Regions from separate parts of the Providencia sp. Me31A genome, predicted to be linked through region 2. Evidence: predicted binding sites of a transcription regulator. Region 2 holds the regulator's gene; each other region holds the start of a gene.
What was found. Region 2 encodes Fur, which represses iron uptake genes when iron is present. Its sites were predicted from a motif close to ATAATAATGAGAACNACTATCAA; they were not measured.
Positions count from the first base shown of each region.

Region 1 (4,521 bases), on a different contig from region 2:
GGAAATAGCAAGCCCGAGCTCGATAAATACGTTATTAAGCCGTTATTTTCTCGCGAAGGTGCAAACATCCGCATTATCGAAAACGGCCAAGAAATTGCGTCAGCGGATGGTCCATACGGTGAAGAGGGTATGATTATTCAGCAGTTCCACCCACTGCCAAAATTTGAAGGTAGCTATACCTTGGTAGGAAGTTGGTTGGTAAATGATAAGCCTGCCGGTATTTGTATTCGTGAAGATAAAGAACTGATCACCCAAGATCTCTCACGCTTCTACCCACATACGATCATCGACTAATCGAGTCAGTTAATCGCAAAAGCCCAACCAATTAATTTTGTTTGGGCTTTTTTATGTCTTAAAAACATAACAACCTGAAATACCCGTGCTATTTGCTCGAAATATGACTAAAGATGCTCCTCTAAATAGGTTACAGCCTGAAATATAACCAAGGCGTTCCTCTAAATAGTTCAGATTGTAACTAGGCGGCAAACGAGGCAATTCTTAGGAGCATACATCAGTATGTGACTAAGATTGCAGAGTGCAGCCAACAACGTTACAGCCTGAAATATAACCAAGGCGTTCCTCTAAATAGTTCAGGTTGTAACTAGGCGGCAAACGAGGCAATTCTTAGGAGCATACATCAGTATGTGACTAAGATTGCAGAGTGCAGCCAACAACGTTACAGCCTGAAATATAACCAAGGCGTTCCTCTAAATAGTTCAGGTTGTAACTAGGCGGCAAACGAGGCAATTCTTAGGAGCATACATCAGTATGTGACTAAGGTTGCAGAGTGCAGCCAACAACGTTACAGCCTGAAATATGACGAGGAAAATTAACCGACGATGACAGACATCATACTCAATGACCCAGAAACAACCCCTTCGATAGGCGTACTGATCTGCTCTTTACCATCCCATGTGCCGATTATTGGTAAAATCGGTAAATAATGCTCTGGTGAAGGGTTGGATAACTTGCCATCTTCCCGTTCTAGCCCTTTAGTCAAGGGATGGGGGATCTGATGACTTTGTAAGTTGTCATAGACAAATTGCTCAAAAGAAGCGGCCCACGGATAAGGCTCAGCCTGTGAATTTTGCCAATTCATCGCGCGCAAATTGTGTACGATATTACCGCTTCCCATAATCAATATTCCTTGCTCCCTTAAAATAGACAATTTTTTGCCTAGTTCATGGTGCCAAGCAGTCGGCTTGGTTCCATCAATACTCAGTTGGATCACTGGAATATCTGCATCTGGGTACATACGCACTAATATTTCCCACGTGCCGTGGTCTAATCCCCATTCTTGGGTATCAAGAAAGACCTGCTCAGGTGCTAATAAATCAGCGATTTGCTGGGCTAATTCAGGGGAGCCCGGCGCGGGATATTCAATCTGATATAATGCTTCGGGAAAACCGCTAAAATCATGAATAGTTTTCGGCTTTAGCATCGAAGTAACTGCTGTTCCTCGCGTATACCAGTGAGCTGAAATCACCAATATCGCTTTTGGCCTAGGTAAAGTATCGCCTAATTTTTCCCATGCTTGAGTATAAGGATTATCATCAATAGCGTTCATTGGGCTACCGTGACCAATAAAAATAGCAGGGATCTTAGTTTGTACGACTGAAGTATTTACCGACATGATAATTTCAACTCCAACTCAATTAGTTTCTCACTTCAGCATACGCTTTTTAGCGAAAAACACAGTGAGCTAATTATGAGTATGATCATCAAAAAAACTGAAAAAGCCACCGAGGTGTGCAACTCGATGGCCTTAATAATGCTCTATATGCTTAACGTGCTATTTTTACTTAAATAATTAGATAAGCTTTATTTAATCGAATTTCTTTAAGTCTTTCAAAGAAAAGAATTAACTTGCTTTCTTTTCTTCTGTTTGAAGACGATACTGAACTAAATCTTCAATCGTCACAACCGTTAGACCATGCTGTTTACCAAAGGCTGCCACCTCGGGAGTACGAGCCATTGAACCATCATCATTAGTTAGCTCACACAAAACACCGGCGGGTTTGAAGCCGGCTAATGTTGCCAAGTCAATGGATGCTTCAGTATGACCACGACGCGCCAATACCCCACCTTCACGCCCACGTAATGGAAAAACGTGACCTGGGTGATTAAGGTCGGCAGGAACGGCGTTGTCCGCGATTGCAGCACGAATAGTCGTGATACGATCTGCGGCAGAAACCCCTGTTGTAACCCCTTTCGCCGCTTCAATAGTCACCGTAAAACCTGTTTGGTTTTGGCTGGTGTTGTTTTCCACCATCATCGGTAATTCGAGCAACTTACGACGCTCTTCAGTGATACAAAGACAGACAATTCCACTGCTATAACGAATAGTAAATGCCATTTGTTCCGCAGTCATGGTTTCTGCGGCAAAAACTAAGTCGCCTTCGTTCTCACGATCTTCATCATCGAGAACAAGAACCCCCTTACCTTGGCGCAGAGCCTCGATAGCATTTTCAACACGTTCAATCGGATTTCCGAATTCAGAAAGTAGCGTATGATCCATGGTAAAAAACCTCTTAAATAGTTATTAACTAGTTACCAGAATCAAGGCAGTCTTAGGAGTACGAGAAATGATGAATAAATAAACAGCCTTAAAAAGCTATCTAGCTATTCAGGTATGCAGAACATGATTATGCAATACAGCACAAATATGCAGATACAGTTAATTCTCTCCCATCCGGACTATAACCGTCGGCCCCAGATTCACACTGGATCTGCTGACCTTTATCATAAGAATGATAAAGCGCTCGCGGGCTTCATGCGCGTTGCATGTTACCGCCGGTGGGGACTTTCACCCCGCCCTGAGATAAACGCTTTTAATATAACGCCAATAGTTGATGTACGCAACGGCGATAATCAAAATTGGCGAACGACTCACACTTTCGGTCAAAAACATGAGTAAAAACTTAATGTTATTCACGCTTGTTCCTTTAGCCTGCTAATTTATCTAAATAATTCAAATTATAGCTAGGTGATAAAATGAAGCGAGCTTAGCGCTAAGTATGACGAGAAAAGGGGTTTATTACAGTCACAAGAGGTATTACACTACGCACAACGATATTTCGATTAATTTAAGGACCCGCGAATGCTCGATCCGAAAAAACTTGAACAAGTGGCTCGTCAAATCCAAGGTGCTTTACCTCAAGGCGTACGTGATATAGGCGAAGATTTTGATAAAAAATTACGCTCTCTTTTGCAATCACAACTGGGTAAACTGGATTTAGTCAGCCGAGAAGAGTTTGATATTCAAACTCAAGTTTTACTGCGTACCCGTGAAAAGTTGGCAAAAATGGAGCAACGTGTTAGCGCATTAGAAGCTCATTTTAGCGAAGAAAAAAACACGCAGTAATATAAAAATTAAAAGTGACGCTAACCATAAGGGTCACTTTCAACATTATTTTACCGCTGAATTAGGCGCTAGCGCTCGTTCAATCAATTTCGCAATAGACTGATTTTTAGAAATATTACATGCTGCTATTACTGCATTTGAATATGCATTAAACGGCTTGCATAACGCTGCTTGGAACTCCGTTCCTTCATTTTTATCATCGTCGATTCCATGACGTCATATTGATTTTAAATAAATAAAAACCTCACGGCGTTTTTACATGCCCACGTGAGGTTTTTTAACTAGCTAATGAATAATGATAAATTAACTAGTTTTCATAATATTTTTAATGATATTCGTTGTAGAAATACCATCTTCAAAGTTAAGTACTTTAACTTCGCCGCCTGCGGCCCACACTTCCGCACTGCCGGCAATATCCTCTGGACGATAATCGCCCCCCTTAACTAAAACATCAGGCAATACTTCTGCGATTAAACGTTGTGGCGTATCTTCTTCAAATGCGACCACCCAATCAACGGCGCCTAGAGCACCGAGTACCGTCATACGTTGTTCTAATGGATTGACTGGGCGAGTCTCACCTTTCAAGCGACGGGTTGAAGCATCGCTATTTACTGCCACAATTAACCGATCCCCTAACTTACGCGCATTCGCTAAGTAAGAAACATGCCCTGCATGTAAAATATCAAAACAGCCATTGGTCATCACAACACGTTCACCACGTTGCCTAGCATTAGCAACAGCTTGTTTTAATTCACTTTCTGTCATGACACCGAAGCCGTTATCTGCTCGACCACGGATTGCATTTTCTAATTCGATTGGCGAAACTGTTGACGTTCCTAGTTTACCCACCACAACCCCTGCCGCCGCATTTGCGAGCGCACAAGCTTCATGTAGTGGACGGCCTGAAGCAAGAGAAGCCGCTAACACACCAATGACCGTGTCACCAGCTCCTGTCACATCAAAAACCTCTTGCGCTTGAGTTGGTAAGTGCAATGGCGCTTCATCACGACGGATCAGGCTCATACCTTGCTCTGAACGAGTAATTAATAACGCAGTCAGATCCAAAGATTGAAGCAATTCCATTCCTTTTTCTTCAACGTCTTGATTATCCTTGCATGGCCCGACAATCGCTTCAAACTCAGACATATTCGGTGTCA
Region 1 covers NZ_JBKQGZ010000013.1:111,820-116,340, forward strand. Annotated here, with positions in the region: gene ACLPIE_RS12625 (glutathionylspermidine synthase family protein) at 1-294, shown strand, start outside; gene ygiD (4,5-DOPA-extradiol-dioxygenase) at 830-1,633, opposite strand; gene ribB (3,4-dihydroxy-2-butanone-4-phosphate synthase) at 1,862-2,518, opposite strand; FMN riboswitch at 2,677-2,828, opposite strand; gene ubiK (ubiquinone biosynthesis accessory factor UbiK) at 3,101-3,364, shown strand; gene hldE (bifunctional D-glycero-beta-D-manno-heptose-7-phosphate kinase/D-glycero-beta-D-manno-heptose 1-phosphate adenylyltransferase HldE) at 3,668-4,521, opposite strand, start outside.
Region 1: ygiD (4,5-DOPA-extradiol-dioxygenase) is a predicted target of Fur. The motif match lies at 1,703-1,725, and genes of this name have one in related genera.

Region 2 (4,521 bases):
GGGATGACTTTTTTCCAACTCTCGAAGAAATTGATTTTGAAGGTAAACTTGTCGCTTTATTTGGTTGTGGCGACCAAGAGGATTACGCAGAGTATTTCTGTGATGCGATGGGAACTATCCGCGATATTATCGAACCACGTGGTGCTGTAATTGTAGGTCACTGGCCAACGGAAGGTTACCATTTTGAGGTTTCGAAAGGCATGGCTGATGATAACCATTTTATTGGCTTAGCTATTGATGAAGACCGCCAACCTGAGTTGACTGAAGAACGTGTCGATGCATGGGTAAAACAAATCTCTGAAGAAATGTCTTTAGCTGAAATTATTGGCTAAGCAAATTTATCTTATAGATAATGGGTCACATGTAGCTCAAAATGCACCATTAGCATACGTGATCCAGTCTAAAATAATCGATAAAATATCCTAATAGGGTAGACTTACGAAAGATTATCAAAATAATGAGACAATACATGGTTTCTATTTTTATTTTCCATGCCTATAATTGTAAATCAGTTTAGAAGACAACTGGATTTATGTTAAAAATGTCTCATTATTGTTAAATTTTGATTCAAGATACAGGACAAACCCGCATGACAGACAACAATAAGGCATTGAAAAATGCTGGACTCAAAGTCACTCTTCCAAGATTAAAGATTTTGGAAGTACTTCAAGAGCCTGAGTGCCACCACGTCAGTGCGGAAGATCTCTATAAAAAGCTGATCGATATGGGCGAAGAGATCGGGTTAGCTACCGTATACCGCGTATTGAACCAGTTTGATGATGCAGGTATCGTAACCCGTCATAACTTCGAGGGTGGGAAATCTGTATTCGAATTAACTCAACAACATCATCATGACCACTTAATCTGCTTAGATTGTGGGAAAGTGATTGAGTTCACTGACGAATCTATTGAAACTCGCCAGAAAAGTATCGCCGCTCGTCATGGTATTAAATTATCTAATCATAGTTTATATTTATATGGTCATTGCGCAGATGGTGATTGCCGCGAAAGTGCGGACGCACACGAAGCAAAAGAGTAAAACACTGTCATCCCTTAGTCAAAAGGGATGAATACAAACTAAAAACCCCAGATAGAATTGCTATCTGGGGTTTTCTTTTTGCAATGCTTAATGTTATTTCTTTTTTATAGTGATATTCCTAGAGGTATGCTTAACTGTTTCATTTTTATTGTTAATTTATTGTCTTAATAGCAATAACATTGAAGTTCTATATAATAAGTTGCAATTCAATTTAGATCCTTTATATTATTTTACTGATAAATTTATTGCCACTCTATTCTAGAGTATTATTTGAATATCATGGTGATATATAAACAGCACCGATGATGACTTCCTCAATTTATAACATATGAATATATATAAATTTATCTCATTAACTCACCATAAGTGTATTAACCCAAATTAATCATACTTGGTAAAATGTAATAAAACGTAAATTTACAACTTTAGAGCGTGCATAATTATTTAGATTAAACTGATTTTTTTGTAATTTGTAAGAGATTAACTGATGAAAAAAATATACCTTTTTATTAACATTAGTTTTTTCTTCTGGTTTCTTACTTTAATAGGATGGTTTTTCAATTACGCAACCATCACCTTGTTTTCATTTATATTATCAATTTTGTTCTTGATCTTATACTTCAATCAAAAAAAGGTAGGTAACATGTTCACCAAAAGACAAAACAAGCCAGCTCCAGAGATAAACATACAACCAACAGCTAGTGAGCCTGAAATTATTGCGAAAACAGCTAAGATAGAAGAACAAGTTACCACCGCCACTGTCAGTGAAGAAAAGACCAATACGGTGATCTCAAGAGATGTTATTTTTGAAGGAAACATTACTTCTAATGAGCAAGTACATATTTATGGTAAAGTCATTGGCAACATTACAGGTAAAAATAATAGCGTTAAAGTAATGCTCAATGGACAAGTTATCGGAAATATTACCTGTAACGATCTGGTTGTTAATGGTCGAGTTGAAGGTGAGTGCTTATCGGACTCCATCAATATTGAAAATAATGGTGAAATCCACGGTACTATCCATTACAGTAATTTATCAATTAAAAAAGGTGGTATTTTGTCAGGCCAAGCAAAAGTAAAAAACACTGCCTCACATGCTGATAAAGTGACTTTATTGAAAGATAAAATAAAGCATGACATTCCTACCGTTAATGAAGATAAAGGTATCGCTTAAATTTAAGCATTAGCTTACTTATTTAGAAAGTAAGGTGAAATGAATCCACCTTACTTTCTAGTTTAAAACTATTCTTTAATATACGTATATTTTCTTGTCTTATTATTCCATTTAATATCGTTCATATATGTTATGCGATTTAACAATATAATTTAATGGCAACCACAATACATATTTTATAGTAGTCATCTTACTCAGTAGATATTGCCACTAAAAAATGGTGAACGGCATCATCACCATAAATTTAATATCTTTTTCATCTTGGAAGATATTACCATAACCACCTCCATAACTAGGAATATCAGTATGGTTATCATACTTAGTAAAGTGCAGTTTAAATAACGTATCTTTTGCTCGCCCTGATTGTACGGTATATAAAATATCGAAGTTCCATGCACTTTCTTTTAAGCGAACATCTTGTGCATATTGTGAGTTAGTACTCGGCTTCGCATCCCAACCATAAATATAAGATGTTCCTACTTGCCAACCCTCTAAATCCCAATTTTTTAAATCGTACATCACGCCTGCATAAACGGCTTTTTCATTATTGGCGTTCCAGTCCGAACGACCATCCCACCAAATATCCATCCTACCGTTTGATGTTGCCCAACCTGGAGTCATACGCTGTAGGAAATATCCTTGATTGCCTTTCGCTTTGACATAAGTCCCTTCCACTTTAAAATCGAACTGCTCATAGGTATAGCCGAATGTCATCGCTTGTAGCCATGCTAAACCATCGTAAACATCGTTAACACCACCATCTGAGACCTTGTCTTTCGCTCCATAAAATTGATAGGAAAGACGTAAATCACGGTCCACAATAGGTACGGCATAGGAAGCCTTAGCAAAATACTGATCCATATAATCCTTCGCTTGACCATAAGCCCCTTCAAGCACTAAAGAATTTTTGAAATCATATTTAAAACCAACAGATTGTAGATAACTAATTCCAGTTAGGCCGTCCGCCTCGCGGAAATTGTACATCGTGCGATACCAAGGAGCCTTATAACGGTCAGTCCACATATAGGACATGCTCAGTTCACCATTTTGATCAAAGTCGAATACTCCCCCAACTTCTAACCCACGGTAGGTCCCTGGCATATAGCTCCAATGAGATGCTAATAGTGTTTGACCTGTCGGCTGAATGTAGCCACCTCTTCCCCAGAAAGGACCATATTTTAATTTTGCCGCCGCCTTATAGAACGTCACTCCACTACGATCACCAGTCCATTTTTCATCCCAACGAGATTTTGCATCACTAAAGCCAATTTCGTTTGGCGCAGCAGGACCACTATTTGATAATTCGATTGCGGTAAAGCCCGCTAAATCTAAACCTATAATGTCTTGAAAATACCCTGATGAAAAATCAAGGCTGGCATTGATAGTTGAGTGCTTAAGGTTATCGGCATATTTTTTATATTTATCACTATTTGGGTCTAAATCTTTACGTGACCGATCCCTTTGCCAATAATAAAAACCTCCTTTCAACGTTGAATCTTCAAGGAATTGTTCAGCGTGCATAATCGGCTGGTAGCCTATAGGAAGCATCGCTAACGCAATTTTTAAGACGAGCAACTTCCTGCCAGTATTGACATGTTGATTAACCATTCTTGTATTCCTCTAATATTTTTTAATTTTATTTTTCGGCCGAAATACGATTTAGCTTTTCATTTAAATCAAAGTATTCACAATAACTTATGTTATCTGTGATGTGGTTAGCCTATTTTTTGCAACGCGAATTATCAATACAGATACTGGCTTTGTTGCCAAAATATGATCAATGACACATTAATTTAAATTAACAACGATTATCACAAATGATGACACGATATATAGTTAAACATAACCATTTGATAAATTAGAACAATAATAAAATAGCCGTTAGGATAGAAGTCTTGCCAATAGACTAATAAATAGCTAATTAATGATTCAATTGACGTTATTTTGCTGTAATAACTTGTTTTATATCACCACATTGACCTCAGTGAATAAAAATGTATAACTGGTATAAGCATATTTAGATGGGTTTTCTTAATTTATTTCATATATCAGAGAAAAATGGATGACTCAAAATAACCAACAAGGCTGGAGCATTCTCCTGACGGGGAAAAACCTTTGGCTAACTCTAGCGTTAGCCGGTGGGATTTGCTTACATGCGATTAATGTTTATATCACAATTACAACATTGCCTTCTGTTGTTAGAGATATTGGTGGACTGCAATTTTATGCGTGGAACACGACGTTATTTATCCTTTCATCAATCATTCTTTCTGTTCTTACCTCTCAGATTTTAAATCATTTAGGTCCC
Region 2 covers NZ_JBKQGZ010000007.1:76,539-81,059, reverse strand. Annotated here, with positions in the region: gene fldA (flavodoxin FldA) at 1-332, shown strand, start outside; gene fur (ferric iron uptake transcriptional regulator) at 590-1,039, shown strand; gene ACLPIE_RS07305 (bactofilin family protein) at 1,683-2,213, shown strand; gene chiP (chitoporin ChiP) at 2,424-3,821, opposite strand; gene ACLPIE_RS07295 (MFS transporter) at 4,276-4,521, shown strand, end outside.

Region 3 (4,521 bases), on a different contig from region 2:
CCCGGAAGTGACGGCACAAAAAGTAATTGTCAGTGAAGCTGGTGCTTCGGTTTACTCAGCCTCTGAATTAGCTGCCCTCGAATTCCCAAATCTAGATGTTTCTTTACGTGGTGCGGTGTCAATTGCTCGTCGCTTACAAGACCCCCTTGCAGAGCTGGTGAAGATTGATCCTAAATCTATTGGTGTAGGCCAATATCAACACGATGTCAGCCAAACCCTACTTGCTCGCAAACTCGATGCGGTAGTTGAAGACTGCGTTAACTCCGTGGGTGTCGATTTAAATACCGCCTCTGTTGCACTTCTAACTCGCGTCGCGGGTTTAAGCAAAATGATCGCTCAAAACGTTGTAGATTGGCGTGATGAAAACGGCCAATTTAACGATAGAAAGCAGTTACTCAAAGTGGCGCGCCTTGGGCCTAAGGCCTTTGAGCAGTGTGCGGGCTTCTTACGCATCACGAACGGTGAAAATCCATTAGATGCGTCTACCGTTCACCCTGAGGCATACCCGATTGTTGAAAAAATTCTTGAATCTGTCCGCCAACCCTTGAAAGAAATCATGGGAAATTCACAGGTCCTTAACGCTCTGAGCCCGCGTGATTTCACAACCGAGCAGTTCGGTGTACCTACTGTGACAGACATTATTAAAGAATTGGAAAAACCGGGCCGTGACCCACGCCCTGAGTTTAAAACAGCCACTTTCGCTGAAGGGGTTGAGACCATGAATGACCTAACCTCTGGCATGATTTTAGAAGGTGCCGTCACCAATGTGACCAACTTTGGAGCCTTTGTCGATATTGGTGTTCATCAAGATGGACTCGTCCATATATCTTCACTTTCAAATAGTTATGTTGAAGACCCACACAAAGTGGTGAAAGCGGGTGATATTGTAAAAGTTAAAGTGTTGGATGTTGATATTGCCCGTAAGCGTATTGCGTTAACAATGCGTTTAGACGAGCAAGCTGGGGATTCCAATAGCGCACCACGTCGCGCTGCACCAACACAAGACAAGAATGCGCGCAAAGCACCACAATCACGAGGTAACTCACATCAGAGCTCAACGTCTGCGGGTAACAGTGCCATGAGTGATGCACTCGCTGCTGCATTCGGTAAGAAACGTTAATTTTTTAATAGGCATCTCCACTCGCTGAGATGCCTATTTTTCAAAAAAATGTCTTAATCACTTTCATAACTTAGGTAAATTTATCCCAGCCTTTACTCCATTTCCCTGTCCATCCCTATTTAAGAAAACACCAGCAACTCACTGCTTGATTGATCCACATCAAGTCAAACTGACGAAAAAAGAGGCTAAATATAACGAAAGTAGATGATTATGATTCTCATTGTTAATTAGGTTTGTTTTTGTTTGTCTCTGTATTTACTTGTTAATACAAACTTTTCTAACAATATTTACCAATATCATTATAAATGGAATTAATAGGAAGACACTATGGCTATACTTCCTCAATGCAGTTATAAAATCATTGGTTTCTCACCAGAGATAAGCCCTGCTTACCGACAAAAACTTCTTTCCCTCGGTTTGCTACCGGGTTCTATATTCAAAGTGGTGCGATTAGCGCCTTTTGGTGACCCTGTGCAGATAGAAACGCATCGCGTGAGCTTAGTACTACGCAAAAAGGATCTCGCCCTGCTTAATCTTGATGAAGCGCCTACCGCTTAAGTATTCTTTTTATATTATTGGCAAACACTATGAAACGATTGACCATCGGCTTAATTGGTAATCCCAATGCAGGCAAAACGACCCTATTCAACCAATTGACGGGATCGAGACAACGAGTTGGTAACTGGGCAGGTGTCACGGTTGAACGCAAAGTTGGCCGCTTCCATACAGACGACCATAAAATTGAGCTTGTAGACCTACCGGGAACGTATTCCTTAACCACGATTTCTGAACAAACCTCCCTTGATGAGCAAATCGCTTGTTACTTCATTCTAAGTGGCGAAGCTGACATGTTAATCAATGTGGTGGATGCTTCAAACTTAGAACGTAATCTCTATCTCACTTTACAATTAGTGGAGTTAGGCGTCCCATGTATTGTGGCGCTGAATATGTTGGATATCGCGCAAAGCCAACATATAGATATCGATATTACCCAATTAGAGAAACAACTGGGCTGCCCAGTTATTCCATTAGTGTCAACACGCGCAACTGGTATCAATGAATTAAAAAAAGCCATTGATACTCACCCACAAAATAGCCAAAAAGCTCTTGTCGAGTACCCAATTCAGTTATTACAAGCTGTTGATTCATTATCTGAGAAAATATCATCACAACAATTTAGCCATCAACAGCGTCGCTGGTTAGCATTACAAATCCTTGAAGGTGATATCTATAGCCGTCAACGGGCGGAGATCACAGAAGGCCAACTACGTTCAACACGCCAACAACTCAAAGAAAGTCTGAACGAAGAACCTGAGCTACTTATTGCGGATGCGCGTTACCAATCTATTGCAACAATTTGTAATACCGCTATTAATAATAGTGCCGCAGAGCCGAACAGGCTGACACAATCACTGGATAAATTTATCCTCAGCCGCTGGCTCGGTGTTCCCATTTTCTTATTTGTCATGTACCTGATGTTTGTCTTAGCCATTAACATTGGTGGGGCATTACAACCTTTCTTTGAAGGTGCATCTGAAGCTATATTTATTCATGGAATCCAATGGGTTGGTGCCTATTTTAATTTCCCAGATTGGCTAACTATCTTCCTTGCCCAAGGTGTAGGCGGAGGGATTAATACCGTTTTACCATTAGTTCCACAAATCGGTATGATGTATCTATTCCTATCAGTGTTGGAAGACTCCGGCTATATGGCGCGTGCGGCTTTTGTCATGGACAGGTTAATGCAAGCTCTCGGCCTACCGGGTAAATCCTTTGTCCCATTGATTGTCGGTTTCGGCTGTAATGTCCCGTCAATTATGGGCGCACGTACCCTTGATGCTCCTCGTGAGCGACTGATCACCGTCCTGATGGCTCCCTTTATGTCTTGCGGTGCGCGACTCGCTATCTTCGCGGTTTTCGCAGCAGCCTTTTTCGGCAAAAATGGCGCTAGCGTGGTTTTCTCCTTGTATATCTTAGGCATTGTGGTCGCTATCCTGACGGGATTATTATTAAAACATACTCTAATGCGGGGTGAGGCCTCACCTTTCGTGATGGAATTACCGGTTTATCACGTCCCTCACATCAAAACGTTGTTGATCCAAACTTGGCAACGTTTAAAAGGCTTCGTGGTACGGGCAGGTAAAGTTATCGTGGTCGCTAGTATCTTCATCGGCGCATTAAACAGCTTCTCGTTCTCTGGCAAACCCGTTGATAATATCAATGATTCAGCTCTTGCTTCGGTGAGTAAAGTGATTACGCCTGCATTGCAACCTATTGGAGTACATGCCGATAACTGGCAAGCCACTGTAGGCTTAATCACCGGTGCGATGGCCAAAGAAGTGGTCGTGGGTACACTCAATACCCTGTACACCGCTGAGGCTATTACCGCCGAGCCATTCGATGCTAAATCTTTTAATTTATGGGACGAATTAGAGGATGCGGTCTCCGAAACGTGGGATAGTCTAAAAGAAACCTTTACTTTAAGTGCATTATCCAACCCAATCGAAGCGAGTAAAGGCGATGGCGAAATGGAATCTGGCTCTATGGGCACCATGGCAGCGAAATTTGGTTCCGGTATTGCCGCTTATAGCTACCTGATTTTCGTCCTGCTCTATGTGCCTTGCGTTTCCGTCATGGGAGCCATCGCTCGTGAAACCAATAAAAGCTGGATGAGTTTCTCCATCCTTTGGGGGCTGAATGTGGCATATAGCCTTGCGGCTTTATTCTATCAAACAGCAACATTCAGTGAGCACCCACAACGTAGCTTGATTACAATTGTTGCTGTGATTGTTTTCAACCTTGCGCTGTTTATGTTTTTACGCCGTGTCCGTAGCCGTGTCACATTGAATATTAAAAGTAAAACTGCGGCACAATGCTCTGAATGTTCAGGTAATGCCTGCCACTAAGGAAATAACGTAATGGTCAGCTTGTTGCAAATTAGGGATTTAATTGCCTTATATGGGCAGGCTGACATTGCTTTTCTCAGTGAACAACTCAATGCTCCCACATCATTGGTCGAGGCCATGGCTGAAAAGTTAGTAAGCCTAGGCAAAATTGAAAAAGTGGACATCAGTGCCTGTTTAACAGGGAGCAGCTGTAAGGGCTGCCCCGAAAGCACCAACTGTGCACATTTTGTCTATAAGATAAAGTAATAGCTACTCCTCAATACGACTTTGGAAATCCAACAGGTACTCACAAAACTCATCGGGATGGGAAATAAAAGGCGCATGGGCACTATTGCGCATTATCACGGATGGTGAGTTAGGATAAAGCTCATCTAATATAGGTACCATTTTGCGTGGTACTAGACCATCGAGATAACCATAAATACGTAAGAAAGGGATCGGTAACTGTTTTAATTCATCACGTAAATCTTCTGTCCGCAATGATTCAAGTCCAGC
Region 3 covers NZ_JBKQGZ010000019.1:84,744-89,264, reverse strand. Annotated here, with positions in the region: gene ACLPIE_RS16185 (Tex family protein) at 1-1,120, shown strand, start outside; gene feoA (ferrous iron transporter A) at 1,448-1,678, shown strand; gene feoB (Fe(2+) transporter permease subunit FeoB) at 1,708-4,026, shown strand; gene ACLPIE_RS16170 (FeoC-like transcriptional regulator) at 4,039-4,272, shown strand; gene bioH (pimeloyl-ACP methyl ester esterase BioH) at 4,276-4,521, opposite strand, start outside.
Region 3: feoA (ferrous iron transporter A) is a predicted target of Fur. The motif match lies at 1,325-1,347, and genes of this name have one in related genera.

Region 4 (4,521 bases), on a different contig from region 2:
AGGTTTAGTTCTATCAATCGCAAGATTGATATAGTTATCCACTTTTGTGTCAAAATAGGCCACTTTCGCGACAAATCGGTCTTCTTCTAATATTAATTGTGGATAATTAATATTCATACCCACTTCCCACGCATTTGAGCGCTCAGGCTTTAAATACGGGTTAGGAAATTGTGTGGAGGAACTGTGGGCGCTACCTGTTGTTAATGTTTCAGTGATAGCGGGTGGTCGCCAAGAACGACCGTAACTCGTAAAGAACTCCATCCACTCAACACCGGGACGAATAGCCAAACGCGCGTTAGGCGAGAATGCCCCCTCCGAGCTATCTACATTCCAGTATTCAGTCGTGATCACAGCCTGACATTCACGCAGTCGCTTCGCGGTACATGGGTTGTCCTTAGTAAACGGAAAATTAGCATACTTCATGCTCGTTTGGCCTTTGAGGTTGTAATAGTCATAACGCATTCCTCCCTCTAATGTCAGCCAATCATCATATTCATAGGTTAAATTGGTGAATAATGAGCTCAGTGTCCGTTTACCATCAGGAGTGACACCACTTGCAGCTTCTCGGGTTGAACTGCTACTTGCTTTATCTTGGAATGTCTCAAAACCATAATGGGCTTTTAATACATTACGATGGTTGAATTCAATTTCTGAATGATTCTCGAGTTGTAAACCTTGGGTTTTTACGCGTGTATCCATTTGGTAGCCATTGTTATATATCTGGCTAGTGGAATAAGTTTGTGTATCATCTTTAGTATCAACAAAATACACTTTTCCTTTAAACTCAGTACTCCACGGGCTATCACTAAATCGGGTATAGTCAATAGAATAATTTTGCGTTTTCACATCACTAAAGCCACTACTTTTCCACCCCAATTTGTAAGGCCATGTGCCACTTAAATTGGTTAATGTTCCTGCATTTGGTGTCGCAACTTTAGTTTCTAAGTAGTTAAATTGTAATCGTTGTGAGTCACTGATATTCCAACCAGCCTTTGCTAGATAAGAGGTCATTTGGTAATTGCTATCGTTGATACGGGTGTGTTTTAAATCACGTACCAGTTCATTGTAGTGCCCTGCACCATTATTGACTCGTATATCACCAATTTTCCCATGCGTTCCGGGCTTATAATCCCCAAGGCGACGCTCACTCGCCGCAAATAATACATCCCCTTTTTCATTCCCTAACGCTAGCACACTACTACCAATAAAGTGCGTGTTATTTGACCCCGTGCTGGCATGTAATTTTCCACCAAAGGTTTTATCTTTCGATAAAAAATTCGAGGCATTTACTGTGTTAAAAGTTGCAACCCCGCCTAGTGTCCCAGCGCTTCCGATCCCACTACTGTTGCCTTTTTGTATTTCCACTCCAGTCAGCAGTTCTGAGTCGATATACATCGAACCATTACGTTGCCCGTGACCACTTTTTTGGAAGTTTTGCCGCATCCCGTCAATGTTCATATTAACCCGACCATAATCTTGGATACCACGAATATTAACGGATAGTGAAGGGTCCTGCTGGCTAACGCTGGAATACACCCCTGTTGTTAGTTCTAATAAGTCTGCAATGTGCTTTGGCGGTCTATCTTCGATTTGTTTTTTGCTGATCACGCTAATTGAGGATGGTGTATGATAAACCCAATCCCCTTGCTGAACTTGACTGGCTGTCACCGTAATATTATCAAGTGTGATAACTGGATCACTTTCAGATATTCGCTGAATAATAATGCGGTTATTCTGTAGCTGATATTTCACTGGGTTTGAGCCTATCAAACGCTGTAATCCATCTTGCAATGTGAAATAACCTTTTAGGCCTTGGCTGGTCAATCCATTAATTTCTTGGCTATTAATAATAATTTCAACTTTTGCTTGTTGAGCAAAATGCAATAATGCATTTTCCAAAGAGCCCGCAGCAACTGAGAAGGCAGTATCCTGTTTTACTGAAGCAACAGGCTGATTTGCCTGCGCAGAACTAAATGGCGTCAGTACTGGTAGAGCGAATAATGCAAGGTGAACGCAAAGTGTTGCTTTTTTATAGTGGTGCTTTTTTTGAGTCATTTCCCATCCCTAAAATGATAATGGTAATAAAAATCATAATCACTTAGGTTAAAGACGTTGAGATTAGAAAAACCCGTAAATAATTTTTTAAAAAAATTATCTCTTTTTGTTTAAATTACATTAATGTTTATTTATCAAAATATTAACGTGACGAAAGGAACCTCATAAACTGATAGCCCCTGAGTCGACGCTAAATGTGCTATACCACTTTCTAATGTACTGATTTGCAAAACCCCACTAGTGCGATGAGTTTTTTTGTCTGACAGTAAGATGATTTGCTTTTGGCGATAACGATTAACTTCAGCTATGATTTCAGGTAACGTACGTTGATGGAAAATAATTTGCCCTTCACGCCAAGCGACTGAGTGAGTGTCTTTCAGGGGAATGACGGGTAAAATCGTAGTCTGATATTGAGCGAAATCCCCTGCCCCTACCACCAGTTCTTGCCCTGACAACAATGATACTTTCACGCTATGTTGATATACGCTGACATCCACTATGTCATTCTCATTATCAATAGCAAATTCAGTGCCTAATGCTTGAGTAATGCCATTTTTTGCCATGACTTGAAATGGTCGTGGCTCATTCGTTGTTTTCGGTGCGACGGTAAAATAAGCTCGCCCTTGCAATAAATTAACTTGTCGATACTCTTGGTTAAAGACCAGCTGTAATTTAGCGCCACTATCAAGGTCAACTTTACTCCCATCAGGTAAGGTAATATGTTGTATTTCGCCGACTTTTGCTTGGTAATCTATTTGCTCAGTTTGTTGATACTGCCAAACAGAAATCACTATCCCCCCTATGAATACACTTGCCGCTAAGGATAGGCTTATAGGAGAATGGAATCGTTTTTTCTCAACACTATTTTTAACCTGAAGCTGTTTTTTTGTCGGTTCGGCAGCAGTTAGTGCCCACAACTGCTTTGCACGGTAATAAGCCGCTGCATGTTTATCTGATTGATTAACCCAACACTGAAATTCTTCGTGTTCCTTCGCATCAAGCTCCCGATGTGACGTTTTAATCGCCCACATGGCGGCCATGTTTTCTATTTCTGATGGAAGATCCGACAGTTTCATCATTAGTCCTTCCATTTGTGGATCAACATAGCCAATGCATTAGCTAAATGTTTTTCTACCGTACTGAGTGAAATATTCAATTGCTGTGCAACTTCCATTTGAGTGAGTCCTTCCTCACGATGTAAACGAAATATCTCCTGAGTTCTTGAGGGAAGTGCTTGGATGATTTGTTGAATTTGCTTTAACTGCTGGTCGCGGATTGCCACCGATTCTAAGCTTTTATCTCGAGATGGAATACCTTGCCACTGCTCATCACTAATAATTATTGATTGTTGCTTTTTTTGCTGACGAAAGTGGTCAATCATTAAGTTTTTTGCAACTCGATAGAGATAAGCATCAATATCCTGAATAGTTGAATGTGTCATAAATTCGGCCATACGAGTAAAACTTTCCTGCATTATATCCATGCTTAAACTATGGTCTTTGAGATACATGTTCAGATAGCGACATAGTGATGATGAATGGCGAGCAAACAAGCGCTGTAACTCAGGATCAGACATAGTGAGCCATAACACAAATAATGAAAATGAGAATTATTTACATAATATAGTGAATAATTCAAAATAGAAACCTTCTTGTGTATTTTTCCTGATCCGTCACGCTTTTATAGCCTATACCCGCCTTTATAAAACCAATTAGTGAGTTAAGTTTAAACTATATGAAATGTTCCCTTTAAGTACGGCTAATAAGCCATAAGTTAAGTCGTAACTGTTATCCAGATTTATCTGCTTTCCATATTTTTTATCATGGTTACTAAGATAACAGTGATGTTTTATGATAGATTAATGCCCAATTTATTTTAGATATCTTTTTTATAAATACGGCATAAATGCAAACTCCAGTACACCAGCCCCGTTATACTGTGTAACTTATTGGTTTATTAGAATTTTAGATGCCAAAAATTAATTGATATAGGAACACTATGCCGAATTGCAGTCTGGCGGATCTCCAACATGTTGTCGCTCTTGGTGGTGGGCATGGGTTGGGGCGCGTAATGTCTTCACTTTCCTCTTTAGGCTCGCGTTTAACTGGTATTGTTACCACAACCGATAACGGTGGTTCGACTGGTCGAATTCGTCGTGCTGAAGGTGGGATCGCTTGGGGAGATATGCGTAACTGCTTGAATCAATTAATTACTGAGCCTTCAATTGCTTCCGCTATGTTTGAATATCGTTTTAGTGGTAATGGTGAGCTTTCTGGCCATAATTTAGGTAATTTAATGTTAAAATCATTAGATCATCTAAGTGTCCGCCCTTTAGAAGCGATTAACTTAATCCGTAACATGCTGAAAGTTGATGCTCAGTTAATTCCCATGTCTGAATCCCCTGTTGATCTCATGGCTATTGATGAAATGGGTAATGAGATATATGGCGAGGTGAATGTGGATGCG
Region 4 covers NZ_JBKQGZ010000011.1:101,662-106,182, reverse strand. Annotated here, with positions in the region: gene ACLPIE_RS10865 (TonB-dependent hemoglobin/transferrin/lactoferrin family receptor) at 1-2,055, opposite strand, end outside; gene ACLPIE_RS10860 (FecR family protein) at 2,190-3,134, opposite strand; gene ACLPIE_RS10855 (RNA polymerase sigma factor) at 3,134-3,631, opposite strand; gene ACLPIE_RS10850 (gluconeogenesis factor YvcK family protein) at 4,054-4,521, shown strand, end outside.
Region 4: ACLPIE_RS10865 (TonB-dependent hemoglobin/transferrin/lactoferrin family receptor) is a predicted target of Fur. The motif match lies at 2,070-2,092, and genes of this name have one in related genera.